DNA from 3 places in the Fictibacillus sp. 26RED30 genome. Region 2 is predicted to be linked to each of the others. Evidence: riboswitches for the same ligand, from Rfam matches in the RefSeq annotation. Region 2 holds a riboswitch; each other region holds the start of a gene.
The links. A riboswitch is a leader RNA that binds a small molecule or an ion and turns the genes downstream of it on or off. The one in region 2 is predicted to bind S-adenosylmethionine.
Positions count from the first base shown of each region.

Region 1: linked by a shared signal. The riboswitch ahead of IHV11_RS07305 (MetQ/NlpA family ABC transporter substrate-binding protein) and the one ahead of IHV11_RS16475 (PLP-dependent aspartate aminotransferase family protein) in region 2 are both predicted to bind S-adenosylmethionine.
Region 3: linked by a shared signal. The riboswitch ahead of IHV11_RS15530 (acyl-CoA dehydrogenase family protein) and the one ahead of IHV11_RS16475 (PLP-dependent aspartate aminotransferase family protein) in region 2 are both predicted to bind S-adenosylmethionine.

Region 1 is NZ_JACZDV010000001.1:1,419,892-1,428,015, forward strand. It holds gene IHV11_RS07285 (Ger(x)C family spore germination protein) at 1-960, opposite strand, end outside; gene IHV11_RS07290 (GerAB/ArcD/ProY family transporter) at 953-2,047, opposite strand; gene IHV11_RS07295 (spore germination protein) at 2,064-3,575, opposite strand; SAM riboswitch class I at 3,736-3,852, shown strand; gene IHV11_RS07300 (alpha/beta hydrolase) at 3,961-4,767, shown strand; SAM riboswitch class I at 4,815-4,931, shown strand; gene IHV11_RS07305 (MetQ/NlpA family ABC transporter substrate-binding protein) at 5,058-5,879, shown strand; gene modB (molybdate ABC transporter permease subunit) at 6,195-6,851, shown strand; gene IHV11_RS07315 (hypothetical protein) at 6,991-7,554, opposite strand; gene IHV11_RS07320 (DUF3626 domain-containing protein) at 7,674-8,124, shown strand, end outside.
Region 2 is NZ_JACZDV010000003.1:115,354-123,477, reverse strand. It holds gene corA (magnesium/cobalt transporter CorA) at 66-1,019, shown strand; gene IHV11_RS16505 (general stress protein) at 1,084-1,515, shown strand; gene IHV11_RS16500 (hypothetical protein) at 1,623-2,144, shown strand; gene IHV11_RS16495 (hypothetical protein) at 2,230-2,451, shown strand; gene IHV11_RS16490 (nitroreductase family protein) at 2,541-3,188, shown strand; gene IHV11_RS16485 (hypothetical protein) at 3,428-4,087, shown strand; gene IHV11_RS16480 (hypothetical protein) at 4,136-4,537, shown strand; SAM riboswitch class I at 4,714-4,829, shown strand; gene IHV11_RS16475 (PLP-dependent aspartate aminotransferase family protein) at 5,014-6,804, shown strand; gene IHV11_RS16470 (aliphatic sulfonate ABC transporter substrate-binding protein) at 6,970-7,959, shown strand; gene IHV11_RS16465 (ABC transporter permease) at 7,982-8,124, shown strand, end outside.
Region 3 is NZ_JACZDV010000002.1:572,660-580,783, forward strand. It holds gene IHV11_RS15515 (hypothetical protein) at 198-374, opposite strand; partial or broken gene IHV11_RS15520 (MetQ/NlpA family ABC transporter substrate-binding protein) at 483-1,292, opposite strand; gene IHV11_RS15525 (LLM class flavin-dependent oxidoreductase) at 1,321-2,712, opposite strand; SAM riboswitch class I at 2,831-2,932, opposite strand; SAM riboswitch class I at 3,087-3,199, shown strand; gene IHV11_RS15530 (acyl-CoA dehydrogenase family protein) at 3,482-4,639, shown strand; gene IHV11_RS15535 (DUF817 domain-containing protein) at 4,762-5,544, shown strand; gene IHV11_RS15540 (oxalate decarboxylase family bicupin) at 5,675-6,853, shown strand; gene IHV11_RS15545 (C1q-like domain-containing protein) at 7,054-7,551, shown strand; gene IHV11_RS15550 (hypothetical protein) at 7,624-8,022, opposite strand.

The DNA of each region.
Region 1 (8,124 bases), on a different contig from region 2:
GCCTAAACCGATCGTATCTACATTCAATTTTTGAAGTTTATCTACAATCTTGTTGGTTCGCCTATCCATTGCTTTCTCGGTTGCTCTTTCTAGTTGTTCGATGAGTGACGGATCGCTTACAGGAATCTTCGGCGCTTCACTTACGCGTCCTTTTATTTTAACGAAAATGTCTACGGATGGAGATCGTTTCACGTCTTTAAAACGATATTCTACTTTAGATGACAAATTTTGAATCGTAAAGAATTGATCGTTTTTAAATTTCACTTCATAGATGCCTTTTTCAAAAGGTTCCATCAGCAGCTTTAAGAGAAAGGAATCTTCGAGCTTCAGTTGCCCGACCATTTTGTCGTCTTTTAAGAGGGCTGTACCTTTTACTCGTATTCGATCCCCCTGCATTTCCAAGAGTGGCAAGTTGGGATCCATGCCTTTTCCGTAATACGTATACAAAAAATCATGTAGATTTGACTTTGGTATGTTCGCGTTCATATTTTGATTTAGAAGCTGGAGCAAATACTTAGATGGCGTTTCACTAAGCGGATACTGCTCTTTTAACAATGTTTTCGTACTTCCTTTAACGACTGCTAAATATAGGTCTCGACCTAAGGAAGGATCACGCTGAAGTGTGTCAACTAGATCATATATGCCTTTTTCAGCTAATCGGTCGTTATATAGAGCAATTTCTAAGCGACCGATCTCAAATGGTTTTGGAGATTCAGCTTGTTCTAGAGCTCTTGCCATCTTGCTCGTATTCGTAGTTGCTGTAAACACTTGAGAAATTGGAGGAACATCTTCTCCTCGCTGTGGAATGGCTACCATCCCGTTCAACTCTACTTGGTTATTCGATTTATAATCATATCCAACTGCTGATACGAGTTGAACATCTTCTAGGATTTTTTTGCTTGGAAAGCAGCCAGTTAATAGCATTAATGTGAAGATAATGAGAAGCTTCTTTTTAGCCATTTTTTGTTTTCCTCACTTTTCCTGAAATCAGCTGGATCACAAATAAAAACGGTATATAAGCATAGAGAATATAAAAACCAACTTGAGAAACTTTCGTATTTAGTATGTCTACTTGTTGGCGATCAACGACTAAGATGCAACATATGAAAATAACGAAAAGCATTGTGCGCAGCGCACTTTTTTGTTTGATCTTATATAAACGATGAATTCCGCGGCTTACAGACCACAAACCTATACAGATGTTAGGAAGAACGACGAAAAGCCAAAGAGCGATACCGGCATATTCGAATCGCTGGGCGAATGGGAGGTCTACAATTTTCCATAGTGTTAGTGTCGCCCAAATCGTATGTTGAAGTTGTTCTTGATTAAAATAGACAAAAGATACGAATACAGTAATGAGGTAAGTGAACATGGTAAATAGATTTCCTAAGTGAGCCCACTTTTGTGATTTTTCAGGTTGTTTTAAAAAAGGTAAATACAACAGTATGAGCTCGAATCCTAAATAATCAAGAGTAACTCCTTTAGTAGCAGCCATGAGGTCGCTAAATGAATGATCTAAAATAGGTAAAAGATTTGTATAGTGTGCGTTTTTAAGTGCGTAATATTTTAATAAAAATAGAGGGAGGGTGATAAAAAAGCCTAGTACGGATAATCCTGCGACAACGCGGATTCCTCCAATAACATACGAATAAGCTAATCCTAAGAGGATGATGGCTATAACAGCCGTATTCAGCTCAGGAAACACCCAGATTTGAATCACTTCAATATACGTCCTAAGTACTGTTAGAATCGTTGAACTAAAATAAATCAAGAGAAGAAAGCTTAACGCACCGCCGATCCATCTACCGAATAAGTTTCTATGTACGCCAATTATATCAGCGTTCTCTTTCGTAAGGAGACGATAGATCATCCAGATCAACACATTAAATGAAAGACCTCCAATGATTACAGAAATCCATGCATCATGTCCTGCTGATTTAGCGATATAACGCTCGAACCCCAGAATACCTACTCCAATCTGCATCGTTGTAACCATATAAAAAGCCATGTAAGGTGATATCTGTTTGTTTACACTGATCTGAGACATACATACCCCTCATTTTTTAGTCCTCTATGTCATGCTTTGCTGTTGCGCGTTTTTTATTCATTCTTGCCTTATCTTGTGGTCTTAATAAAGACGGACGGCTATTTTGCATACTGAACGGCATTCGTATTAGTGCATCTTTTAAGTCATTTGCACGAAGTGGATATAGGGGTGCGATGTAAGGTCTTCCGAGAGAAGTAAGCTTTAATAGATGTGAAACAATAAATGCAAAACAGATCGCAACACCAAGTAGACCTAAGAACTGTGCAAATAATAAAAAAGGAAAGCGAAGTAATCGAATCGTGTTACTCATCTGATACACAGGTGTTGTAAAAGAAGCGAGTGCGGCTAGAGCTACAATAATCAACAGAACGTTACTTGTTAAACCAGCTTGAACCGCTGCCGTTCCGATAACGATACCTCCAACGATACCGATCGTTTGGCCGACTTTAGATGGTAATCTCGCACCAGCTTCACGAAGTAATTCAATCGAAAGCTCTAGTACGATAGCTTCTAATATAGGCGGGAACGGAATATCGTTACGTGAAGCCACAAGTGTAGCTAGAAGGTTTTCTGGAATCATCTCATAATGAAACGTTAAAACAGCTACATAAAGCGGCGAAGATAACACAGAGAACATAACCGCCATCAATCTGATCAATCGAATAACAGAAGCGAGCGTCCAATTGAGAAAATAATCTTCAAATGCCGAAAAGAACTCTACGATCGTTGTTGGACCAGTCAATGCATGTGGTGATCCGTCAGCCATAATCGCCACTTTTCCTTCAGATAGAACACTCGCCACTCGATCTGGTCGTTCTGTATCGATGAGCTGTGGAAAAGGAGAGTTCTCGTTGTCTGAAATCATTTGATTGATATAAGAACTATCTACGACATGGTCGTATTCGATATCGTTAACACGCTGAATAGCGGTATTCACATTTTCTTCATCAGCGATTCCGTCGATGTAGATAATTGCTACTCTCGTTTTTGAAAGTTTTCCAACCCTAACTTCTTTTACTGTAAATTCTGGAATGGGAAGTCGTTTGCGAATTAAATTTAGGTTGGTATCTAATGATTCAACGAATGCTTCCTTTGGGCCAACAACGCTAAATTCAGTTTCAGGAATCGAGATCTGTCTGTTTTCAGTTGATAGACTCGGAACGAGCAAACCTTCAGGGTCGTCTTTGTTCATTTGAATGAGAATGAAGCCTGCTGTTACTTTGTTCGCGATGTCATGAACATCATTCGTTTTGACCATTCCATCTAACGGTAGATGCTTCTGAATATCGTCTAAGTTTTTAAGAGGGATTTCTGTTATATACGGTAATAAATCACGATGAACAAATTCAGGATTTACAAGGGTTTTATAATAAGAGATATAAAATGTGCTGAGTGATGATTGCTTAACGGTAGAAAAGTCAGCGGAAGCCGTTAGCTTTTTCATAAGCTCTGGGAATGTCAATGAATCTTTTGTAGAAACGCTATTTGATTCTTGTTGTTTTTTCTTTTTCTTCTTAAAAAATATCATTGATATCACCCGTTCGTTATTACGTCGTGAAACTACTACATTTGTTTAGCATTTCCTAGGTACATAAATATATTCTGTAAGGTTGAATGTGCCGTTATGGTATATAACATTGACAACCATTAACAATTAGCCTATGATTATCATTAAATTAATAACCAAACTCTTATTAAGAGCAGGTGGAGGGAATTAGCCCTATGAAGCCCGGCAACCATCGGATGAACTTTGTTTTGACCGAAACGGTGCTAAATCTAACAGCAGTTTTGCTGAGAGATGAGAGAACGAACGGATTTTAAGTATGGAACCGTGTTCTCTAAGTGAACACGGTTTTTTTTCGTCTATGATGCTTGATAAGTGAATTTCAATAGAGAAAAAAGGAGTGGGTGATATGGTTACGTCGGATTGTATATCGTGGAAAGGGAGAAAATTGGCTTACACTATTCATTTTCCTAAATGGAGCGTTGAAGGTGAAAAGAAGTTCCCTTTGATCATCATTTGCCACGGTTTTACGAGTACACGAATTGGAGTAGACCGTCTGTTTGTAAAAACAGCTCAAGCACTTGTTAAACATGGGTTTGCTGTACTGAGGTTTGATTATGCTGGCTGCGGTGAGAGTGAAGGGGAATATGGAGATAATGAGTTTGCTTGTTTTATTGATCAGACGAAAGAAGCAATTTCATTTGGAAGCAAACTGACATGTATTAATGAGCATGCCATAACACTAATCGGACATAGTTTAGGTGGGGCTGTTGCGGTTTGCACGGCAGCGGATGATGAAAGAATTAATAATGTGATCACTTGGTCCGCTGTAGGGAATCCCTTTGCTGATATCAAAGAAATCGTTGGTTACAATGGTGAGCATCCTGTAATTGATCATTTAGGATATGCCATAACGGAAGAATTTTTACTTTCTCTTCAAGCTTTCTCCCCATTAGAAGCTATCAAAAAGTTTAGAGGAAGCGCATTATTTATTCATGGAACGGGTGACCCAGTAATTCCTTCAGATTACTGTTCGGTCTATTATAAAGAATCAAAGAAGGTTAAAGGCGGGTCAAAATCTATGGAACTAATCGAAGGCGCAAATCATACGTATTCTTCCATTAAGCATTTTGATCTTCTCATAAGATCTACTTCTGAATGGTTGTTAAAAAACGATAAAGAATCTGTTCAGAATAATTTGAAAAAAAGTGTTTGACTTTCCTTTGAATACCTGTAATAATACAAAGTAATTTGATAGGAATACTCTTATTGAGAGCAGGTGGAGGGAATTAGCCCTATGAAGCCCGGCAACCATTCATGTTGAACAGCCAACATGAAAACGGTGCTAAATCTAACAGTGGTCACACTGAGAGATGAGAGGATAATCGGAAATTTTTTTCGAAAAGCCTTCTGTCTCTTTTATGAGATCAGGAGGTTTTTTTTACCACCTCTTACAAGAGCTTTTATCAAAGAATATATAGAAACTAATGGATAGGGGATCAGAACATGAAAAGAATCATCCAAGTATTACTCGCAAGTTTGGCAGTATTCGTATTAGCAGCTTGTGGCTCATCTACAAGTGGTGGAGAAAAAACAGAAAAGCTAGTAGTTGGAGCATCAAATGTACCGCATGCTGAAATATTAGAAGAAGCGAAGCCGCTTTTAGAGGAAAAGGGCATAGAATTAGAAATTGTGAAATTCCAAGACTATATCTTACCGAATAAATCACTTTATGAAAAAGAAATAGATGCAAACTATTTTCAGCACATTCCATATTTAACTCAGCAAGTGAAAGATAATCCGAAGTATAAATTTGAAAACGCCGGAGCTGTTCACTTAGAGCCGATGGGTGTTTACTCAAAAAGACATAAATCATTAAAAGACATTCCAAATGGTGGGAAAGTAATTCTAAGCAATTCAATTGCTGAGCACGGTCGTATCCTTTCAATTTTTGAAGCAGAAGGACTAATCAAACTAAAAGAAGGAAAAGGGTATGAAGCACAGATAAGCGACATTGTAGAAAATCCAAAAAACCTAGAATTTGTAGCAGATATTGATCCTGGTCTTTTAACAAAAGCTTATGAGAACGATGAAGGCGATGCGATCGTCATTAACACTAACTATGCGATTGATGCAGATTTGAACCCGAAGAAAGATTCAATCGCACTTGAAGGATCCGATTCACCATTTGCGAATATCATCACAGTTCGTGATGGCGACAAAGAGAAGAAATCTATCAAAACGTTGTTAGAAGTGCTTCATTCAAAAGAAATTACCGATTTTATTGATAAAGAGTACAAAGGTTCAGTGCTAGCTGTTAAAGAATAAGGATGAATTAGCTGACTAGATGGGTGAAATCCACTCATCTAAGCAGCTTTTTTCATTTACAGATGTTTTTAAGGCATCCGATGAGCATTTTTTTTGAAAATTAAGTCTAAATAAGAAAAATTAAGTCTTACTCAGAAAAATTAAGTCGTTCTGATCATTGATTAAGTCAAACTAGACATGAATTAAGTCTAAACTCAAAAATAAAGGTCATTCGACAATATCAGCATCTTTCATCACCAGCAATGAGCGATATGATATGATGAAGACAGATGAATACAACATATAAATCAATGGAATAAGCGGGTGGAAAAGGAAATGGCAATAGATTTTTGGTCACCGGTCAAATTATCACTTGGCATAGCGGTGACAGCTTCACTGATTGTGATCCTAGCCGGCTTATTTTTCGGAAGGATCATGGCTCACCAGAAGTTTAAAGGGAAAACGTTAATCGAAACAATATTTCTACTTCCGCTCGTACTACCCCCAACGGTGATAGGTTTCTTGTTAATCGTTTTGTTCGGTCGAAATGGTCCCGGGGGACAGCTTGTAGAGTGGCTCTTTAATCAGCCGATCATGTTTACATGGTGGGCAGCCGTTATTGCGTCTGCAGTTGTGGCATTTCCACTCATGTATCAATCCGCAAAAGCCGGGTTTGAATCTATTGACGCAGACATCGAAAACGCAGCGCGAGTAGATGGAGCTAATGAGTGGGATGTATTGCGAAAAATCTCTGTTCCATTATCTGTTAGAGCTATCACATCAGGTGCTATTCTAAGTTTTGCTCGCGCACTAGGTGAGTTTGGTGCAACATTAATGTTTGCCGGAAACATACCTGGAAAAACACAAACGATATCCACCGCAATCTATATCGCGATCGAATCAGGAAATATGGATCTTGCATGGATGTGGGTAGGAAGTGTTATTGGTATATCATTTTTAATGTTAGTCGCTGTAAATCGCATAAGAACTTAGCATGAAAAAGGATATGCAATGATTTTGAAACAACACACATTGGTATAAAACCATTCTCCTCACAGCAAGTGAATGATGAAAACACAGCTTCTCTAAAGAGGGCTGTGTTTTTTTAAGGCTCTCATCCCATGTGATGTACTTATTCGCTTTTTTCTATACTTACCGCAAACTTACTATGAGAAAGATATTTCAATCGAATGGATTTGCCTTTGAAATGATCTTTGTAAGTCTTAGCCTTGATATTCAAATGTGCTACATTAATTTTTTTATTATCAATCATTATGGAAGAGACATAGTCAGGACCATTTTTCGAGCCATACGTTAAAGAGGAAGGAATTCCTTCTACCACGTTGAATTTTCTAGCTTCATAGTCACCAATATCTTCGTAGAGTTGAAATACGGTGTGTGCAAAAGCAATCGCAGCTGCAATGGTTCCAATGATTACAACCGGAATAAGTAGGCGTTCTATCCAGTTGTGTATTCTTGAATAACTGGCAACAACGCCAATAAATAATGATAGCAGAGACATAGCCAAAAAAAGGAAAAGCTCCGTCAGAACAAGGTGATCTTGAAATACTGTCGAAGATAAAAATAAACTTATAGCAGAGAATAGCAGAATCACCAAAAGTATGATGAGAGGAATTGTACTCGGGGTCCTAAAGCTTCGAGATCCTGTAATTCTTTTCTTTTTTCGATAACCCATAATGATCCTCTCCTTTATAAAATATATTCCTTAAAGCTAAACCACTATTCATGAGCGTGAAGAGTCACTTCATTGGTTCTTGAATAACATCATTTACAGATGGAAACGGAGATTATTATATGAAATTAACTGGTGCCCAACAATCTGCAATAGATTATGTTGAGAGTTATGCTGCAAGACATAAGGACGATGCTCAAGCAACGATTCAACATTTATTAAGAATGTCTAACATAACCACTGAAGTCTTTCATAAGGCAGTCCAAAAAGTTAAAGAGCATGCCCGAATCGCTCTTCACTTTCATCCGGATCGGCCAAACTCTTCAATGAATTGTATTGCCGAAGCCTTACATCAAGAAGGAATATACAAAAGTCAGTTTGAAACGTTGCTTTCAAACGGAAGTGTATCTGCCTATCCCGGAGGTTTGCGTGATCGGTGGGAAGAACAATTATTTGGAGGAGCTTACCAGATAAAAGGAACGACCCTTAATGAGCGAGCAAAATATGGTGCGTTAAACATTATGATGCATGCCGATGGGCCAGCACCACGGTTTGGTTCGTGCTACTTCTTAC
Region 2 (8,124 bases):
TTTCAAATCACTGATAAAAGTTAAAGAAATTAGGGAAATGATAATAAGAGAAAGAAGGTGTAATCATGGTCCGAACAATCGCTATCATCGATCATAAAGTAATCATTAATCCGCCGTTTAGACAAATCAATGAAATGAAGCCTGATTGGTTCTGGGTGGATTTTGACTGTCCGACATCAGGTGAAACCAATTTATTGCGCACTTTTTTTGACTTCCATCCTCTTGCTGTTGAGGACTGTGTGAATGCCTTGCAACGACCAAAGGTTGAATTTTATGAAGATCACCTGTTTTATGTGGTGCACGCTCTTGACAAAAAGACACTCGAAGCAACTGAGGTTGATATTTTCACAACGAAAAACTGTGTTGTCACTTTTCATAAAACAAACGTACCAGAGATTGATTTTGTGTGGAATTATTTAAGTAGACTAGAGAGTGTTCCGCCTGAACTAGGTAAAAATGAACTCGTTCACAAGCTTATGGATAAACTGGTAGATATGTATTTTCCTATCATGCATGAATTAGAAGAACGAGTAATTTCTATTGAAAGCAATGAAGATGACGAAGCACCTAAAATCATTAACCAGATCTTTGATATAAGAGGAGACCTATTAACATTAAGAAAAACAGTTGTACCTATGCGTGAGTTGCTGTATCGTATGCTCGAGTCAAAACGAGTAGGCTTAGATGCGGATGAAAGATCCTATTTTCATGATATATACGATCATCTATTGCGTTTGACAGATATGATGACATCAGCCAGAGAGATGACATCAGATATACGTGATAATTACATCTCTCTTAACTCTTACCGTATGAATAATATTATGAAAACATTAACTGTAATCACAACTATTTTCATGCCGTTAACATTTATTGCAGGTCTGTATGGAATGAACTTTGTAAACATGCCAGAGCTGCAAACAAAGAATGGCTACTTCTATGTACTAGGTTTTATGGTCTTACTGGGTGGGATTATGTCCATTTGGTTTAAGAAAAAAGGTTGGTTCGAGCAGGATTGAGTTTCGTTTAAAAAATGCTTAACAGGGGAACCTACTTGTAAAGAACCGTTTGGAGGGAAACCAAATGAAAAAAGATATCATAGGTACATATACGAAAGAAGAAGAAGCGGTTGGCGCAATCAAGGCATTGGTCGAAAAAGGATATCATCCATCTGATATTTCGATCGTTGCGAAAGATGATGAGATGGTTGATCATGTGGCAGACGAGACACATGTAAACGAAAGAAAGATTACAGAAGATGATGCAGACAGTGCGACATATGGCACGATCGCAGGTTTTCTAACAGGTATCGGCGGAGGGATCGCAGTCCCTGGCCTCGGAGTACCAGGTATCGGACCACTTCTTGCAGCTGGACCTTTTGCTTCCATGTTTGATCATGATGAAGCGGATATGAAGGAAATTCTTCAAAACATGGACGTTGCTGAAAGTGATGCGGAAAGTTATATGCAAGATTTACAAGATGGTAAGATCTTAGTTATGGTTGAACGAAAATAAAACCACGATTTAAAGGGCACCTTCAGAAGGTGTCTTTTTTATTGTTTTGAAACTTTTTCCAGCGCTTAATCGTATTTATATATATAAGATATGTGGGGTGTTAAAACATGGAGCTCTTCTTAAATGTGTTTTTTGGAATCTTAATCGTGATAGGAATCATTGCAGCCGTTTATTACCTTTTGAAAAATGTAAAAGACAAAAAAAGAGCTGTTCCGGTCTATGGACTTTCTTATAGTGGAGAGTATACACAGAAAAACTTTTGGACGCATGAGATTATGATTGTGGTCATCATCACACAAGGATTTGGTCTGTTGAAACTTTCAATGCCTGTTAATGTTTTAATGATTTGTTTACTGGTGTTCCTAACACTGCTTTATTTTACTCAAATATGGCGCGGTGCGATCGGCAAGAAAGGCGTTGTATCGGCAACAAAATTTTATGATTGGAATCAGATTGATTCAGTGGATTGGATCACGGGACTTCAAGCTGAAAACCCAGGGTATCCAAGCTGGGGTTTAGTTCGCTTTCATACGGGTGAAAGATATGTAGAATTTGTAATCAAGAAAAAAGCTGAGGATGAAGTGCGCTCGTTTGTTGAAGAGCGTATGAATCTTGCAAAAGCTAATTAGTTATGCAAATTTGTTTTAAAGAATAAAGGTATTCTATCTTTTCCTAAGAATATGTTAAATGTAAAAGGGAAAAGGTGGTTTTACCATGAAGCCATATGTGAAAGCAGGTTTAATTACCGCTGGATTAATCGTTCTGATCAGTACCTATCTGCTAGGAATGTATGTTGAGAAGTTAAATGTTCAAAAAGAGTCACTTAATATGGATCCTATCCATATTGTAAGTGTATTATTAGGAGCTTCACTCATTTTGATCGGATTAAGAATAAAAACTAAAAAAGAAATTGAACCAGAGAACAGTGCAAAATAGGCACTGTTTTTTTACGTATTTTGTAGAGAGTTCCAATCTTTTGTATAATACATTTAGAATATCTAATACATGTGCCAGAGGAGACAATCATGAAATACGAAGATTTTAAAGAAATCGTGCACGGCAGAAGAAGTGTCCGAAAGTTTACGGATGAAGCAGTTGCTGAAGTAGACATTCATGAAATCATGGATTGCGCCCGTTATGCGCCGAGCGACACGAACTCACAAACGTGGGAGTTTATCGTGATTCGAAACAAAGATAAAGTAAAGAAAATTGAAGAGATGACGTGGGAAGCTATTCATAATTTGGCTGCAAGAGCTGAAGAGAACGGCAAAACGAAGGAAGCAAAATTGCTGACGCGCTCTTTCGGCCCTTATGCAACGGCGTTCTCTGGAGCACCTGTGCTGATCATCTGTTTAGCCACTCCTTACGAATCTAAGTTTCGTGAAAAAATATTTGATCCGATCGAACTTGCTGAAGAATCAGTGTGGGAAGAAGAAGGAATCAAGAGCAGCTGCTTGGCGATTCAGAACTTGATGCTCGCAGCCCACGCGCGCGGACTAGGGACTTGCCCGATGACTGGTCCCGTATTGCTTGCGCAAGATGCGATTCGCGACTTTTTGGAAATTCCGTCTATGAAACAGATCAACATGGTTATTTCACTTGGACATCCACAAGATCAACCGAAAAAACTCGCAAGAAAAGCTGTAGAAGAAATCGTCACATATGTAGATTGATGACAATTGGTTCTGTAAAATTCTTAATAAGCTCGTCCAGCGGCTGAGAAGTACGCTGGACGAGCGCCATGTTAAAAGTGCAAGGATCACCGCTTTGAAATGCCCCCTTGAACCCCTCTCATACCCCTCTATAAGACTTCAGACCTACAATTAATCTTAAGAAAAAAGGATTTTTTTCGACATATACCGAATATATGTTTCATGTAACGTATTTTCAATTATAGAAAGAGGAACTTCTTATGAAAGAGACATTTGACTTGATTGATTATGCACTGCAAAAAAGTGGATTAGAGGAACTTAAAGATCCGACTCAGGTTCAGTATTTAGGTGAAGGGGCTTGGCATCTTGCTTATCTTGTTCAGCTACGCACTGGAGATGCTGTGGTTGTTCGTTTTCCGAAGACAGAGGCGTATGGAAAGAACGTTGAGTTTGATGAAGAAGCCATGCACTCAGAATATGCAGCGACTAGAGCATACTATGAGCTAGCTAACCAAGTTAAACCGGGAATCTGCCCTGACTTTTTCAATTATCATGTAGAAAAAGGCAGAACGTTTACCGTGGAATCTTATGCGGGAAAAGCAATCAAACTAGATCAACTAACGGTTGTAGAAGCGTTTCATATTGGAGCGGAAGTTGGTGAGTTCTTTCGCAAGATGAATACTGCACAACATGGCTTAAAAGGGTTTGGTTATCTCTCATGGAACGGTAAACATATTGCAGGCAAATTTCAATCAGATGTTTCAGAATCTATGAAAGAAGAAAACAATGAATACATAGATGAATTCAAGAAATTTATAGAAACGTATGAGGGGGCCATTTCTTCATCAGCTTTAGTAAACCTACAAGCTTGCATGGAGGATAGAGAGATTACGGATCATACGGTTGTATTTACTAATTAAGATACATCTCCAGAGAATATATTGCTGCATTCAGATGGCACTGTCTGTTTGATTGATCCTGTACCAATCTTATATAGCGGAGATTCGCTTGCTGGGAATTTTCTTAATAATTATCGGACGTTGTTTCCAACATTTTTTAATGCACCGCGTTATGCACGACATGAATTTGATCGCTTTGAAGACCGTTTGAAAAGAATAGCTGACGGATTTTTAGAAGGTTATTCTAATGGAGATCTAGATGTAAAGCGTCGAGTGAAACAAGAAGAGTTTATTCAACTTACGGATCTAACTGTAACTCATTGGCAACTACTTCAGATTGATGAATTATCGTCCGAACAGAAAATTCGTTACGGAGAAAGAGAAGCCATTGCCAATCGAATAGCGGAACTTGTAAAAAAAATCGAAGAGTTTCAATGGTTTGATGAAAAAAGTGGAACAAAGTTAGCATAACCGGCATAGCATGGGCATAATCTTAATTCAAAGCTGACAGTTGAACACTCATTCTTTTGTAATACTTTTATGATTTTTCAAAAAACGGTTGACTTTTTAAAACATCTTACTCTATAATCCTATTCAAGAACAAAACAAACATCAGCACGTTAATGTGTTAAACATAATTTGAATATCTCTTATCCAGAGAGGCGGAGGGACTAGGCCCGATGAAGCCCGGCAACCAACAAACCACATTTGGTTTGGAAAGGTGCCAATTCCTACAGATCTTTTTTGATCTGAAAGATAAGAGGAGGACCAAAACCCTCTTCTTAGGAAGGGGGTTTTTCTTTTTCCCCTTATCATACTTCAAGCACAAACATCACTTAGTCACTTATTTCATTTTAAAAATTGAATATAGCAAAAGGGAAAAGCATTAATCTTTATCCCTAGTTTTCCTATAGATTTTATTTGAATAATAAGAAGGAGCGATTATTATGACAAAATCTTTTGACGGATACGATATTGAAACATTGCTATTACATGGGGGCCAAGCGCCTGACCCAACGACAGGATCACGAGCGGTACCTGTCTATCAAACTACTTCCTATGTTTTTTCTGATACAGACCATGCGCAAAGCCTTTTCGCGCTTGATGAGCCAGGAAACATCTACAGCCGAATCGGAAATCCAACTGTTGATGTTTTTGAGAAAAGAGTTGCACTTCTAGAAGATGGTGTTGCAGCTGTAGCTACTTCTTCTGGTATGTCAGCTATCGCGCTTGCCATCTTAAACATCGCACACGCAGGAGACGAAATTATTGCAGCTACGAATCTATACGGAGGAACTTACAACCTATTTTCTACTACTCTTCCGAAATACGGAATCAACGTAAAGTTTGTTGATGCAGAGGATCCAGAGAACTTCCGAAACGCGGTTACTCCAAACACGAAAGCATTTTTTGCTGAAACGATCGGGAACCCCAGTCTTAACGTATTAGATATTGAGGCAGTGGCAGATATTGCGCATGAAAACGATGTACCTCTAATTATCGATAATACATTTGCAACACCATATGTAACAAAGCCAATAAGCTTTGGAGCGGACATCGTAATCCACTCAGCTACAAAATGGATTGGCGGACATGGAACCGCAATTGGCGGTGTTGTAGTGGATGGAGGACGCTTTAATTGGAATTCAGATAAATACCCAGGATTCACTGAGCCAGATAACAGCTATAACGGACTCAGATACGCGAATGATTTTGGAACATTGGCTTTCGCGACTAAATTACGCGTTCAGCTTTTACGAGATTTCGGAGCTTGTTTAAGTCCACACAATGCATTTCTCCTTCTACAAGGTTTAGAAACACTGCATCTACGAGTGGAAAAACATGCGAAGAACGCACAAGAAGTGGCAGAGCATCTGGAAAAACATCCAGCAGTAGATTGGGTTTCATATCCTGGTCTTTCTTCGCACAGAAGTCATGAGCTTGCGAAAAAATATTTAAGCAACGGTTTTGGTTCGATCGTAAACTTTGGAATTAAAGGCGGGCGTGATGCAGGACGTAAGGTCATTAACAACATCTCATTATGGTCACATGTTGCAAATGTTGGTGATGCAAAATCATTGATTATCCACCCTGCTTCTACCACTCATCAACAGCTGAGCGGAGACGAATTAGTAGCAACAGGTGTAACGGAAGAACTTATTCGGTTATCGATCGGACTTGAATCCGTAAAAGATCTTACGAATGATCTTGATCGTGCGATACAAACCGCTACAGGAATCGGAGCGGATAAAACAGAGATCACGATTAATGACGAAGGTGTCATTCGTTGGGCATTGCAATCATCACTTTATAGAGCAGTTGAGAATGGACAGGAAATTCAACGACCTAAGACGCTAGCGATCGTGGGACTCAGTTCCAATCCTGCAAGACCTAGCCATCGATTAGCTAGAAAGATGCAGCGACTTGGCTATAAAATCGTTCCTGTTAATCCAAGAGAAACCGAAGTGCTTGATGAAAAAGCGTATCCAGATTTAAAATCCATTCCGTTTCCGATAGATGTTGTTCAAGTATTTAGAAGTCCGGAAGCCGCGATCGAGCTCGCAAAAGAAGCAGCGATCACACAACCAAAAGTGTTCTGGCTGCAAGAAGGTGTCATCTCACCAGAGGCTGCAAAAATCGCGAAAGAAGCTGGTATTGATGTGGTGCATAACAGATGCACCTATAAAGAAGCACAACGACTAAGAGGTACCATTTCAACGTATGCGTGTGAACTTTAGTAAGGTTAAATATTGTACTTGGTCACTATTGAATATGGTTGATTTCCGCTCGCTCTAGGAGGTTCGCATCTTACGCTCCAATCAAATTTTCAGTGATGGAATGATACGAACGGCCGTAGCAATAAAAATTTAATGACAAAAAGAGAGAAACGTGGAGGGAAAGACATGATGAAGATTTGGCAGAAAGCAGCACTAGCTTTAAGCATAGCAGGCGCTTTATTGTTAGCGGGCTGTTCCAGCAGTGCTAAAGAAGGTGAGAAGCCGGAGAAGATTAGACTTGATTATGCCTTTTACTCTCCAACAAGTCTAGCACTCAAAAAGTTTGGCTGGGCAGAAGAGACATTCAAAAAAGATGGCATTGAAGTGGAATGGGTTCAGAGTCAGGGAAGTAATAAAGCGCTCGAATTTTTGAATTCAGATAGCGTTGATTTTGGATCGACAGCTGGTGCCGCAGCTTTAATCGCAAAAGACAAAGGTGCTCCGATCGAGTCAGTCTATATCTATTCTCAGCCAGAATGGACAGCACTTGTCGCGGCAGATGGATCAAAGATTAAAGATGTAAAGGATCTGAAAGGTAAAAAGATAGCGGCGACGTTTGGTACAGACCCGCACATCTTTCTACTCCGAGCACTTGCAGATGCCGGTCTTTCTGCAAAGGATGTACAAATCGTAAATTTACAACATGCAGATGGTGCGAATGCTCTATTAAAAGGGCAAGTGGATGCTTGGGCTGGATTAGATCCACATATGGCGAGAGCAGAAATCGAATCCGGTGCTCAGTATATTTACCGCAATCCAGATTTTAATACGTATGGCACGTTAAACGTACGTTCTGAGTTTGCAAAGAACCACCCGAAACAAGTAGAACAAGTCATTGAACTTTACGAAAAAGCAAGGAAATGGACGATTGAGAATCCAGAGGAAGCAACAAAACTTTTATCTGAAGAAGCGGGGATTAAAGAAGATGTCGCAAAAAAACAACTGCAACGAAACAACTTCGAGGAACCTGTTCCAGGATCACAGCACGAAAAAGCTATATCGGCTGCAGGCGAAGTTCTCCAAACAGAAGAGATTGTCAAAAAAGATACTAACATCGAAGATCTTGTAAAGAAATTAATCAATCCGAAGTTCGCAGAGAAAGTAATCAAACAATAATGAGAGAGAGGAGGAAGTGTCGATGATTTCTGAAACACATAAGTGGAAAGTAGCACAGAGAGCTTCCCCTCAAAAGCTCTCATCATCTAAAGGCATATTCCAATTAGGTAGAGGAATTCTTATAGGGTCCATCCTGCCTATCATTTTATTAGTTGGGTGGGAAAT
Region 3 (8,124 bases), on a different contig from region 2:
CTTTAAAGATTAAAATATATCTGTTTTTTCACACTCTGGATTTTAACACAAATTTCAATTGGAATTGTAAAAAAATTGAAGTTGGTGAAGTTTTGTTTGATTTCAAATAAAATAAGCCAACTCAAGATCTGCAGAAAAACAAATCATTAAGTCGGCTTTTTAACGTTTATAGTAAGAATAAATAAGTCTTATTGTTCTTACAGATCTAAGAGATTCTGACGTCTCGTCTTTTTAGATCCATTCACCTGATTGTTGTTTGGATTGAAGATTTCTTCAATGTATCTTTGATTCCAATCACTATTAAAATCTTTATCAGAACAGATACAGCCACTTAAATCGTATCGGAAAAGGCCACAGTGCGGGCAGTTACTCATATTAATCCCCCCTTGAGTCAACATAACGTATTCTATGAGCATTTAAGAGAGTTGGTAACGGCTTTCGTACAGCATTTCCACGAAATAATAAGCTGATTTTTTATGGAGTTACTTGTTCATCCAATCTGGCTTATGAAACTCTTCAAAATCACTTTGTATGACTTTTTTGAACGAGTCGGATTCTACTGCGTCTTTAAGATCTTTTGCCAGCTGTGAATTCTTATCTTTCTCTAGCACAACGATTCGATTGATGATCTCCTCTGGAAGTTTATCTTTTACAAGCGCATCCTTTAGATCTAGACCCGATGAAATTGCAAAGTTTCCGTTTACCGCAGCTAGATCTACCGAGTCTAGCGTTCTTGGAGTTTGAGCAGCTTCAACAGGCTGGAACTTCAAGTTCTTTGGATTTTTTGTCACATCTTTTTCTGAGACTCTTAACGGGTTTGCTGAAGAATCGATCTCAATTAGTCCATTGTCTCTCAAAACAGTAAGTCCTCTTGCTAAATTCGTAGGATCATTGGCTAGTGAAACCGTACTTCCAGGCTTGATTTCGTCTATAGACTTGAATTTTTTAGAATAGATACCGATTGGTGCAGTGGGTACGGTAACAACTTAAGCTAGTTTCATATCATTCTCTTCTGAAAAAGCGTCCATGTACACTTTATGCTGAAACAGGTTTGCATTTAGCGAACCGCTCTTTAAAGAGATGTTCGGTTGTACATAATCATTAAACTCTTTCACTTCAACGCTGTATCCTTTTTTCTCTAGGTATGGCTTCACACCTTTTTCAAGCATGTCGCTGTAAGGCACAGTTGCGCCGAGCGTGATCTCTTTACTTTCTTTTTCACCCGAAGCGCCACATCCCGCTAAAACGCCGATTAATAAAGCTGCTGTAAGAAATAAGTTAAATCGTTTCATATGTTTTCTCTCCTCACTCACTCTCTATTTATTTACTTTCCGTTAGCACCGGTCTAAATCTAGCTGCAGGATGATCGTTTGGCAGTAGCGGTTGTCCGGGTGAGAATAGTTTTTCACGAAGCGTGCCACTGTTGTACTCTTTTTTATAGAGTCCTCTTTCTTGAAGAACAGGTACAACAAGCTCCACGAAAGCTTCTAAGTCTCCTGGTGTTACGAGGTGATTAAGGTTGAAACCATCCACCCCAGACTCTTCGAACTGCTTTTGTATACCATCCGCTACCTCTTCTGGATTGCCGACTATAAAACTACCTCTGTCAGGTGACTCGAAGCGATTCAATACCTCACCTATTGTTAACGGTTTAGGAGCATCCGTAGTGAGCGTAGCGGCCTTGTAATGTCCGCCTTCTGTTGATTTATTGTACGAGAATGGAAGTTCCGGATCTAAATCTTCATATTCCGCGATATCATATCCACTTGCTCCATATTGAGCTTTTGCAGCATCAGCACTCCAAACACTTGCATACTCTTTAAATTTTTCCTCGGCTTCCTCAGTGGTTCTTCCTACCACCACGTTTAAAAAAGAAAAGATTTTAATGTTTTCTGGATTTCGGCCGTGTTTTGCAGCGAGCTTACGGATATCGTCAGCATAAAAGCGAATTCTCTCTGGTGTTGGACCACCTACAAAGATACACTCCGCATGCTTTGCCGCAAAATCACGGCCACGCTCAGACGTTCCCGCCTGGTAGATCACAGGTGTCCGCTGCAGAGAAGGCTCGCTTAAGTGAGGTCCTTCAACGCTGAAGTATTGCCCCTCATGATTGATCTCATGTACCTTACCGGGATCCACTAATTTATTGTTTTCAACATCTTCTACAACAGCTCCATCTTCCCAGCTGCTCTCCCAAAGCTTATACGAAACATCCAAATATTCATCCGCGATGTTATACCGTTCATCGTGCTTGATCATATTCTGCAATCCAAAATTCCTCGCCGCGTTTGGCAGATAAGAAGTGACTACATTCCATGCGATTCGCCCATTCGTTAGATGGTCTAAAGTAGAAAAACGACGCGCGTTGCCAAATGGCTGTTCATATGTTGTACTCACCGTCACGGCAAATGACAGGTTCGCTGTTACGCTTGCCATGGCCGACACGAGAAGTGCCGGATCGTTTAATGGAACTTGAAGCCCATCGCGAATAGAAGGAGCTTTACTTTGTTTATAAACGTCATAAATCCCTAACACATCCGCAAAAAATACAGCGTCAAACTTTCCTCTTTCTAAAAGCTTCGCATACTCGATCCAATAGTTCAGATCCTTATAACTTCTATGTCTCTTGTTCTCCGGGTGCTTCCAAAGGCCATGAGAATTGTGCATGGCACTTGTCATCTCAAACGCGTTTAACAAAATTTCTTTACTCAAAATAAATTCCTCCGTTCCAATTTTTTTTGTACCCCGCTCCAAGAGAAAATAAAAAAACCTCTTCAGTGATGAGAAGAGGTTTAAAAATACGTGAAATAAACATACGTATATAGATTTCCTCTTATCTTTCAAGCTTTCGCCTGCTGGAATTGGCACAATCCTAAAAATAGTTGTTGCCGAGGCTTCAAAGGGCCAGTCCCTCCACCTCTCTCGATAAGGAATCGATATTATTCAATTTAGTTACGAAATATACAGGAATAAAAATAGACTGTCAATGGAATTTATAGAAATAAAATAATTTTCTTAACAATCAGTTTTTAGTTGACAGTGGTTTGCTTTTTCCTCTATAGTGATGACTAATAATTAAATAATATATCTTATCAAGAGTCAGGGGAGGAACTGGTCCTACGATCCTGCAGCAACCGCTTTTTATAAAGAAAGGTGCTAATTCCAGCAGATGTTTTTTTGAATGTCTGATAGATGAGAGAGCGTGTAAGCATATGGAATCTACGTCCTCTTTCGTCTTTGAAAGAGGGCTTTTTTGTTTTTGGTGTCCTTCGCTGTACTTGTGAGCGTATGATTTGCGCTCCAGGTGCTCGCTTTCCGTGGGGCAATCGGTGAGCCCCTTGCCGCTTCGCGCCCTTAAGGGTCTCACCTGACCGCTTGTCCCACAGGAGTCTCGCACCTTGCGCTCCAATCAACCTATCAAAGATGTCTAATAACAAAACCAATCTACTAAAACCTTACTGAAAAAATTTAGGAGGGAACTATGAGCTTACCTTTGAGAAAAGCCACTGAGATAGATCATTTTGAAGAAGCGGTTAGTACCGCTCTAGGACTAAAAGAAATTTTTAAGAAACGTGCAGATTTTGTAGATCAAGAAGGCGTTTTTCCTTATGAGAACTTTCAAGATTTGAAGGATGCTGGCTTTCTTTCTCTTACCATTCCAAAAGAATATGGTGGTAAAGGGTTGAATCTACTTGAGTTCTTAACCATTCAAGAGCACTTAGCTGAGGGAGATGCTCCTACTGCCCTCTCTCTTGGGTGGCATCTCGGTACTCTTTTAGAGGCGGCAGAAAATCGGCATTGGAATGGTAACTCGTTCGCTGATCTTAGCCGGAAAATTGTTGAACAAAAAGCACTCATTAACTTGGCACAAACAGAGCGTGCGACGGGAAGTCCGTCTCGAGGCGGTATTCCTACAACAACAGCGGTCAAGAAAGCAGATGGATGGTTGATCAACGGAAGCAAAGCTTTTACTTCTATGGCAGAAGCTCTAGATTACTCAGTCATTACGGCTACCATCTCAGAAACTAATCATAAAGGATTTTTCTTAGTGGACCATCGGGAAAAAGGGGTTTTTGTAAAAGAAACATGGGACAGCATCTCTATGAGAGGAACAAAAAGTGATGACCTCCTTTTGAAAGACGTTTATGTACGTGAGGAAAATCTTCTAGTCGTAGAGGATGGGAAGAACCTCATACCTAAAGGCTGGTATCTTCAGGTGCCTGCTGTATACCTAGGCATCGCAAGAGCAGCGCGGAATTACGCGATTGAATTTGCGTCAGAGTATAGCCCTAACACTTTATCGGGACCTATCTCAGACGTACCAGAGGTGAGAAGAAAGATTGGAAAGATAGAACTTGAGCTATTCCAAGCTAGAACGATCCTTCATGCAGTTGCTGAAAAATGGGTAAACCACCCTGAACAACGTCAAAATCTAGGTACAGAACTCGCTGCCGTTAAACATTCTGTAACAAATAGTGCAAACAGGGTCGTTGATCTCGCGATGAGAATCGTTGGGGCTCGTAGTCTTTCTGTACAAAATCCGCTTCAGCGGCATTTTCGAGATGTAAGAGCCGGCCTTCATAATCCACCAACAGATGATGCGATCGTCTATTCGTTAGCGGATGCAGCGCTTAAGTAAAAGAAGTCAACTGACAGATTCATGTTAAACTAAACATTTTTTTATATGATGAGATTTAGATCACCATAGGTTATTATGGATACAATATATTTCCATATCAACTCATAAAAGGGTGGTTTAATTTGAGAGCGCTTCTTACATTCACTTATTTACAAGCACTTTCTTGCATCTTTCCAGTCATCATCTTTGGTGCGTTAGCTCTTTCAAAATTCGTCAGCATTCCGTTCATCCCTCGATACGATTTCATACTCCTTCTTTGTCTCCTTACACAAGTTGCCATGATCGTAACGAAACTTGAAACGATAGATGAACTTAAAGTCATCTGTGTCTTTCACTTGATCGGACTTGCTCTAGAGCTATTTAAAGTTCACATGGGGTCTTGGAGCTATCCTGAAGAGGCTTATTCTAAGATCTACGGTGTACCTCTTTACAGCGGTTTTATGTATGCAAGTGTTGCGAGTTATATTTGCCAAAGCTGGCGGAGGTTAGACCTTCAGATTAAGGGCTGGCCGAATCCCCTCTTTTCTTTTGGAATATGCGTACTAATCTACTTTAACTTTTTTACTCATCATTACTTATTTGATGCCAGATGGATTCTAATTCTGCTTTTATTCCCTATCTTTTATAAGACGGTTGTTCATTATACGATCAACGAACGCGTCTATAGAATGCCGATCCTTCTTTCCTTTTTGTTGATCGGATTTTTTATCTGGATCGCTGAAAACATTACAACGTTTCTCGGAGCCTGGCAGTATCCCAATCAAGAAGCCTCTTGGTCACTTGTGCATATTGGTAAGATCAGCTCCTGGTTCTTGCTCGTGATCATCAGCATTATTATCGTGGCACAATTAAAACGCATTAAAAGCCACCAAGATGAGATTTTCACGCATACGAAACACCTTTAAGCTGCCGTAGGCTTTTTAGGTGTTTTTTCTTTGTGTGGCTCCTTCTCAAGAAATCTGCATGTTCAAGATGTCCGCTCCATATGCATACATAGATGACGTTTGAACCTTCTATAAGAGAGGAGCTCATCACATGGATAAGAACAATAAAGATCAACAGCAACGAAGACCAATGCAGATTCCGCAACCAATTCGCAGTGATGGTGCGGGTGCGACCGACTTAGGACCTCGCGACGTTATGCGTGACATACAAAATCCCGATATGTTAGTTTCACCTGCAACAGATGCGGGAACTGTCCCAAATTTACGGTTTTCCTATTCTGATACACATATGCAATTGAATTTTGGGGGCTGGTCGAGAGAGATTACGGTCCGGGAGCTTCCTGTCGCCAAGACACTTGCCGGAGTAAACATGCGGCTGACTCCAGGCGGTGTAAGGGAGCTTCATTGGCATCAAGAAGCGGAATGGGCTTATATGATATTAGGCCGTGCTCGAATTACCTCGGTTGATCAAAACGGCAGAAATTTCATCGCCGATGTTGGTGAAGGTGATCTTTGGTACTTCCCTCCCGGCATTCCTCATTCGATTCAAGGACTTGAAGAAGGTTGTGAGTTTTTACTCGTATTCGATGATGGAAATTTCTCCGATCTGAGCACATTCTCTATTTCAGATTGGTTTGCACATACACCGAAAGAGGTTCTTTCAGCAAATTTCGGTATACCGGAAAGCGCATTCGCAAACATTCCGACTGAACAACGTTATATTTATCAGTCTACGGTTCCCGGTCCGATTGAAACACAAGCCGTACCTGATCCATATGGAACTGTACCGTTGAGCTTCACGCACCGTTTAATGGCTCAAAAACCACTCGTTACACCCGGTGGTACCGTTCGTATCGTAGATTCTACGAACTTTCCGATCTCACAGAGAATTGCTGCCGCTTTAGTAGAAATAAAACCCGGCGGAATGAGAGAGTTGCATTGGCATCCGAATAATGATGAGTGGCAATATTATTTAGCCGGTCAAGGGCGGATGACCGCTTTCGCTGGAAATGGAACGGCACGAACTTTTGACGTACGAGCGGGAGATGTAGGATATGTTCCGTTCGCATTTGGTCATTATGTGCAGAATACCGGAAATAAGAGTTTATGGTTTTTAGAGATTTTTAAAAGTGACCGTTTTGCAGATGTTTCATTGAACCAATGGATGGCTTTAACACCTAAAGAAATCGTGCAGAGTAATTTAAACGCTAGCCCTGAACTCATGAATTCCCTTCGCAAAGAAAAATGGCCAGTTGTGAAATATGATTAGCAAGAATATGCGATGCCACCTTTAAACAGCGATTAGAACTCTCTAATCGCTTTCTTTCAGTCTTTCTAGTAAAACACCTTCCCCTACTCTATTCATATACACCACTTACAACTTGTCCGCATAATCTACTAGTAATAATCTATTAGATTATTCTCTGATCTATTTTCTAGATTAGAGTGAAAATAGGAGGGAAAGTTTGTATGTACTACCATTATGATCAGAATCCGTACGCACATATGAAAAGAGATTGTGAATGCAAGCATAGAAAGGTTCAGCCTTGCCAAAAGGTTTCTGCCTTTAAAGCGGTTAAAGATTTGTTTCAATTTATATTAGGCTCCACACCAAATCAAGTGATATATCCGGTAGAGGTTTTTGATAGCAACAATGAATACAATCCAGATACATCAACGTTTGTTCCAAAGAGCAACGGAATATATACGTTTACAGCTAGTATCTTTTTGCCGATTTATACTGGAACACCCTATTCTGCATTCGTTGGCATTCGTGTAAACGGCGAGATTGTTGCAGGAAATCAAGAAATGATTACATCGCCAAACGCGATTGTAGCTACTTCATCACTCGTCGAGTTAAGAAGAGGCGACGAAGTTCAAGTAGTCGCCTCAAGTCCATCAGGCGCAACGATAGAAATAGAAGTTAATCCAATCGCAACTCGTTTTGAGGGTGCGAAGATAGGTTAAGCAGGTTTTAAATACAGACATGCAAAATAAACCGCAACGAACCTTGTTGCGGTTTATTTTTCCTAAATTTAATCAATGTCTATTAATTTTTATTAAAGTTTTTGATGGAGTAATATATTCCGTAGCATCAATCGAAAAATCCGATTGGTTACGTTTTATTTCCGCATACTGTACAACCTTTTCGTTATTAAGAAAGACTAATAGATAGATGTCATCTCTGCTATAAATATTACTTCGGTCTTTAAAATTCACGCCCATCTGTTTCTCCATACTTTCTTCTGCTGTATATGGTGGAAATAAATATCCCTTGTCCCATTCAAAATTTGCTAAAGAGTCTATGTTTATCTGACTTTTATTTTTGTCTTTTACAATAGACTGAATGGAATTCTCCAAATCCGTATTATGCGTTACTTCGCTACACCCTGTTAATAATAAGAATAGAGATAAAAACGCAAATGTAATATTCCTCATTTTTTTTCCCACCCTATCAGAATTTCTTTGGATTTACTTTACCATGATTTAGAACATTTTTATTGTTTCATGTGGAACATTAATTTAAAACTCTCTCTCAAG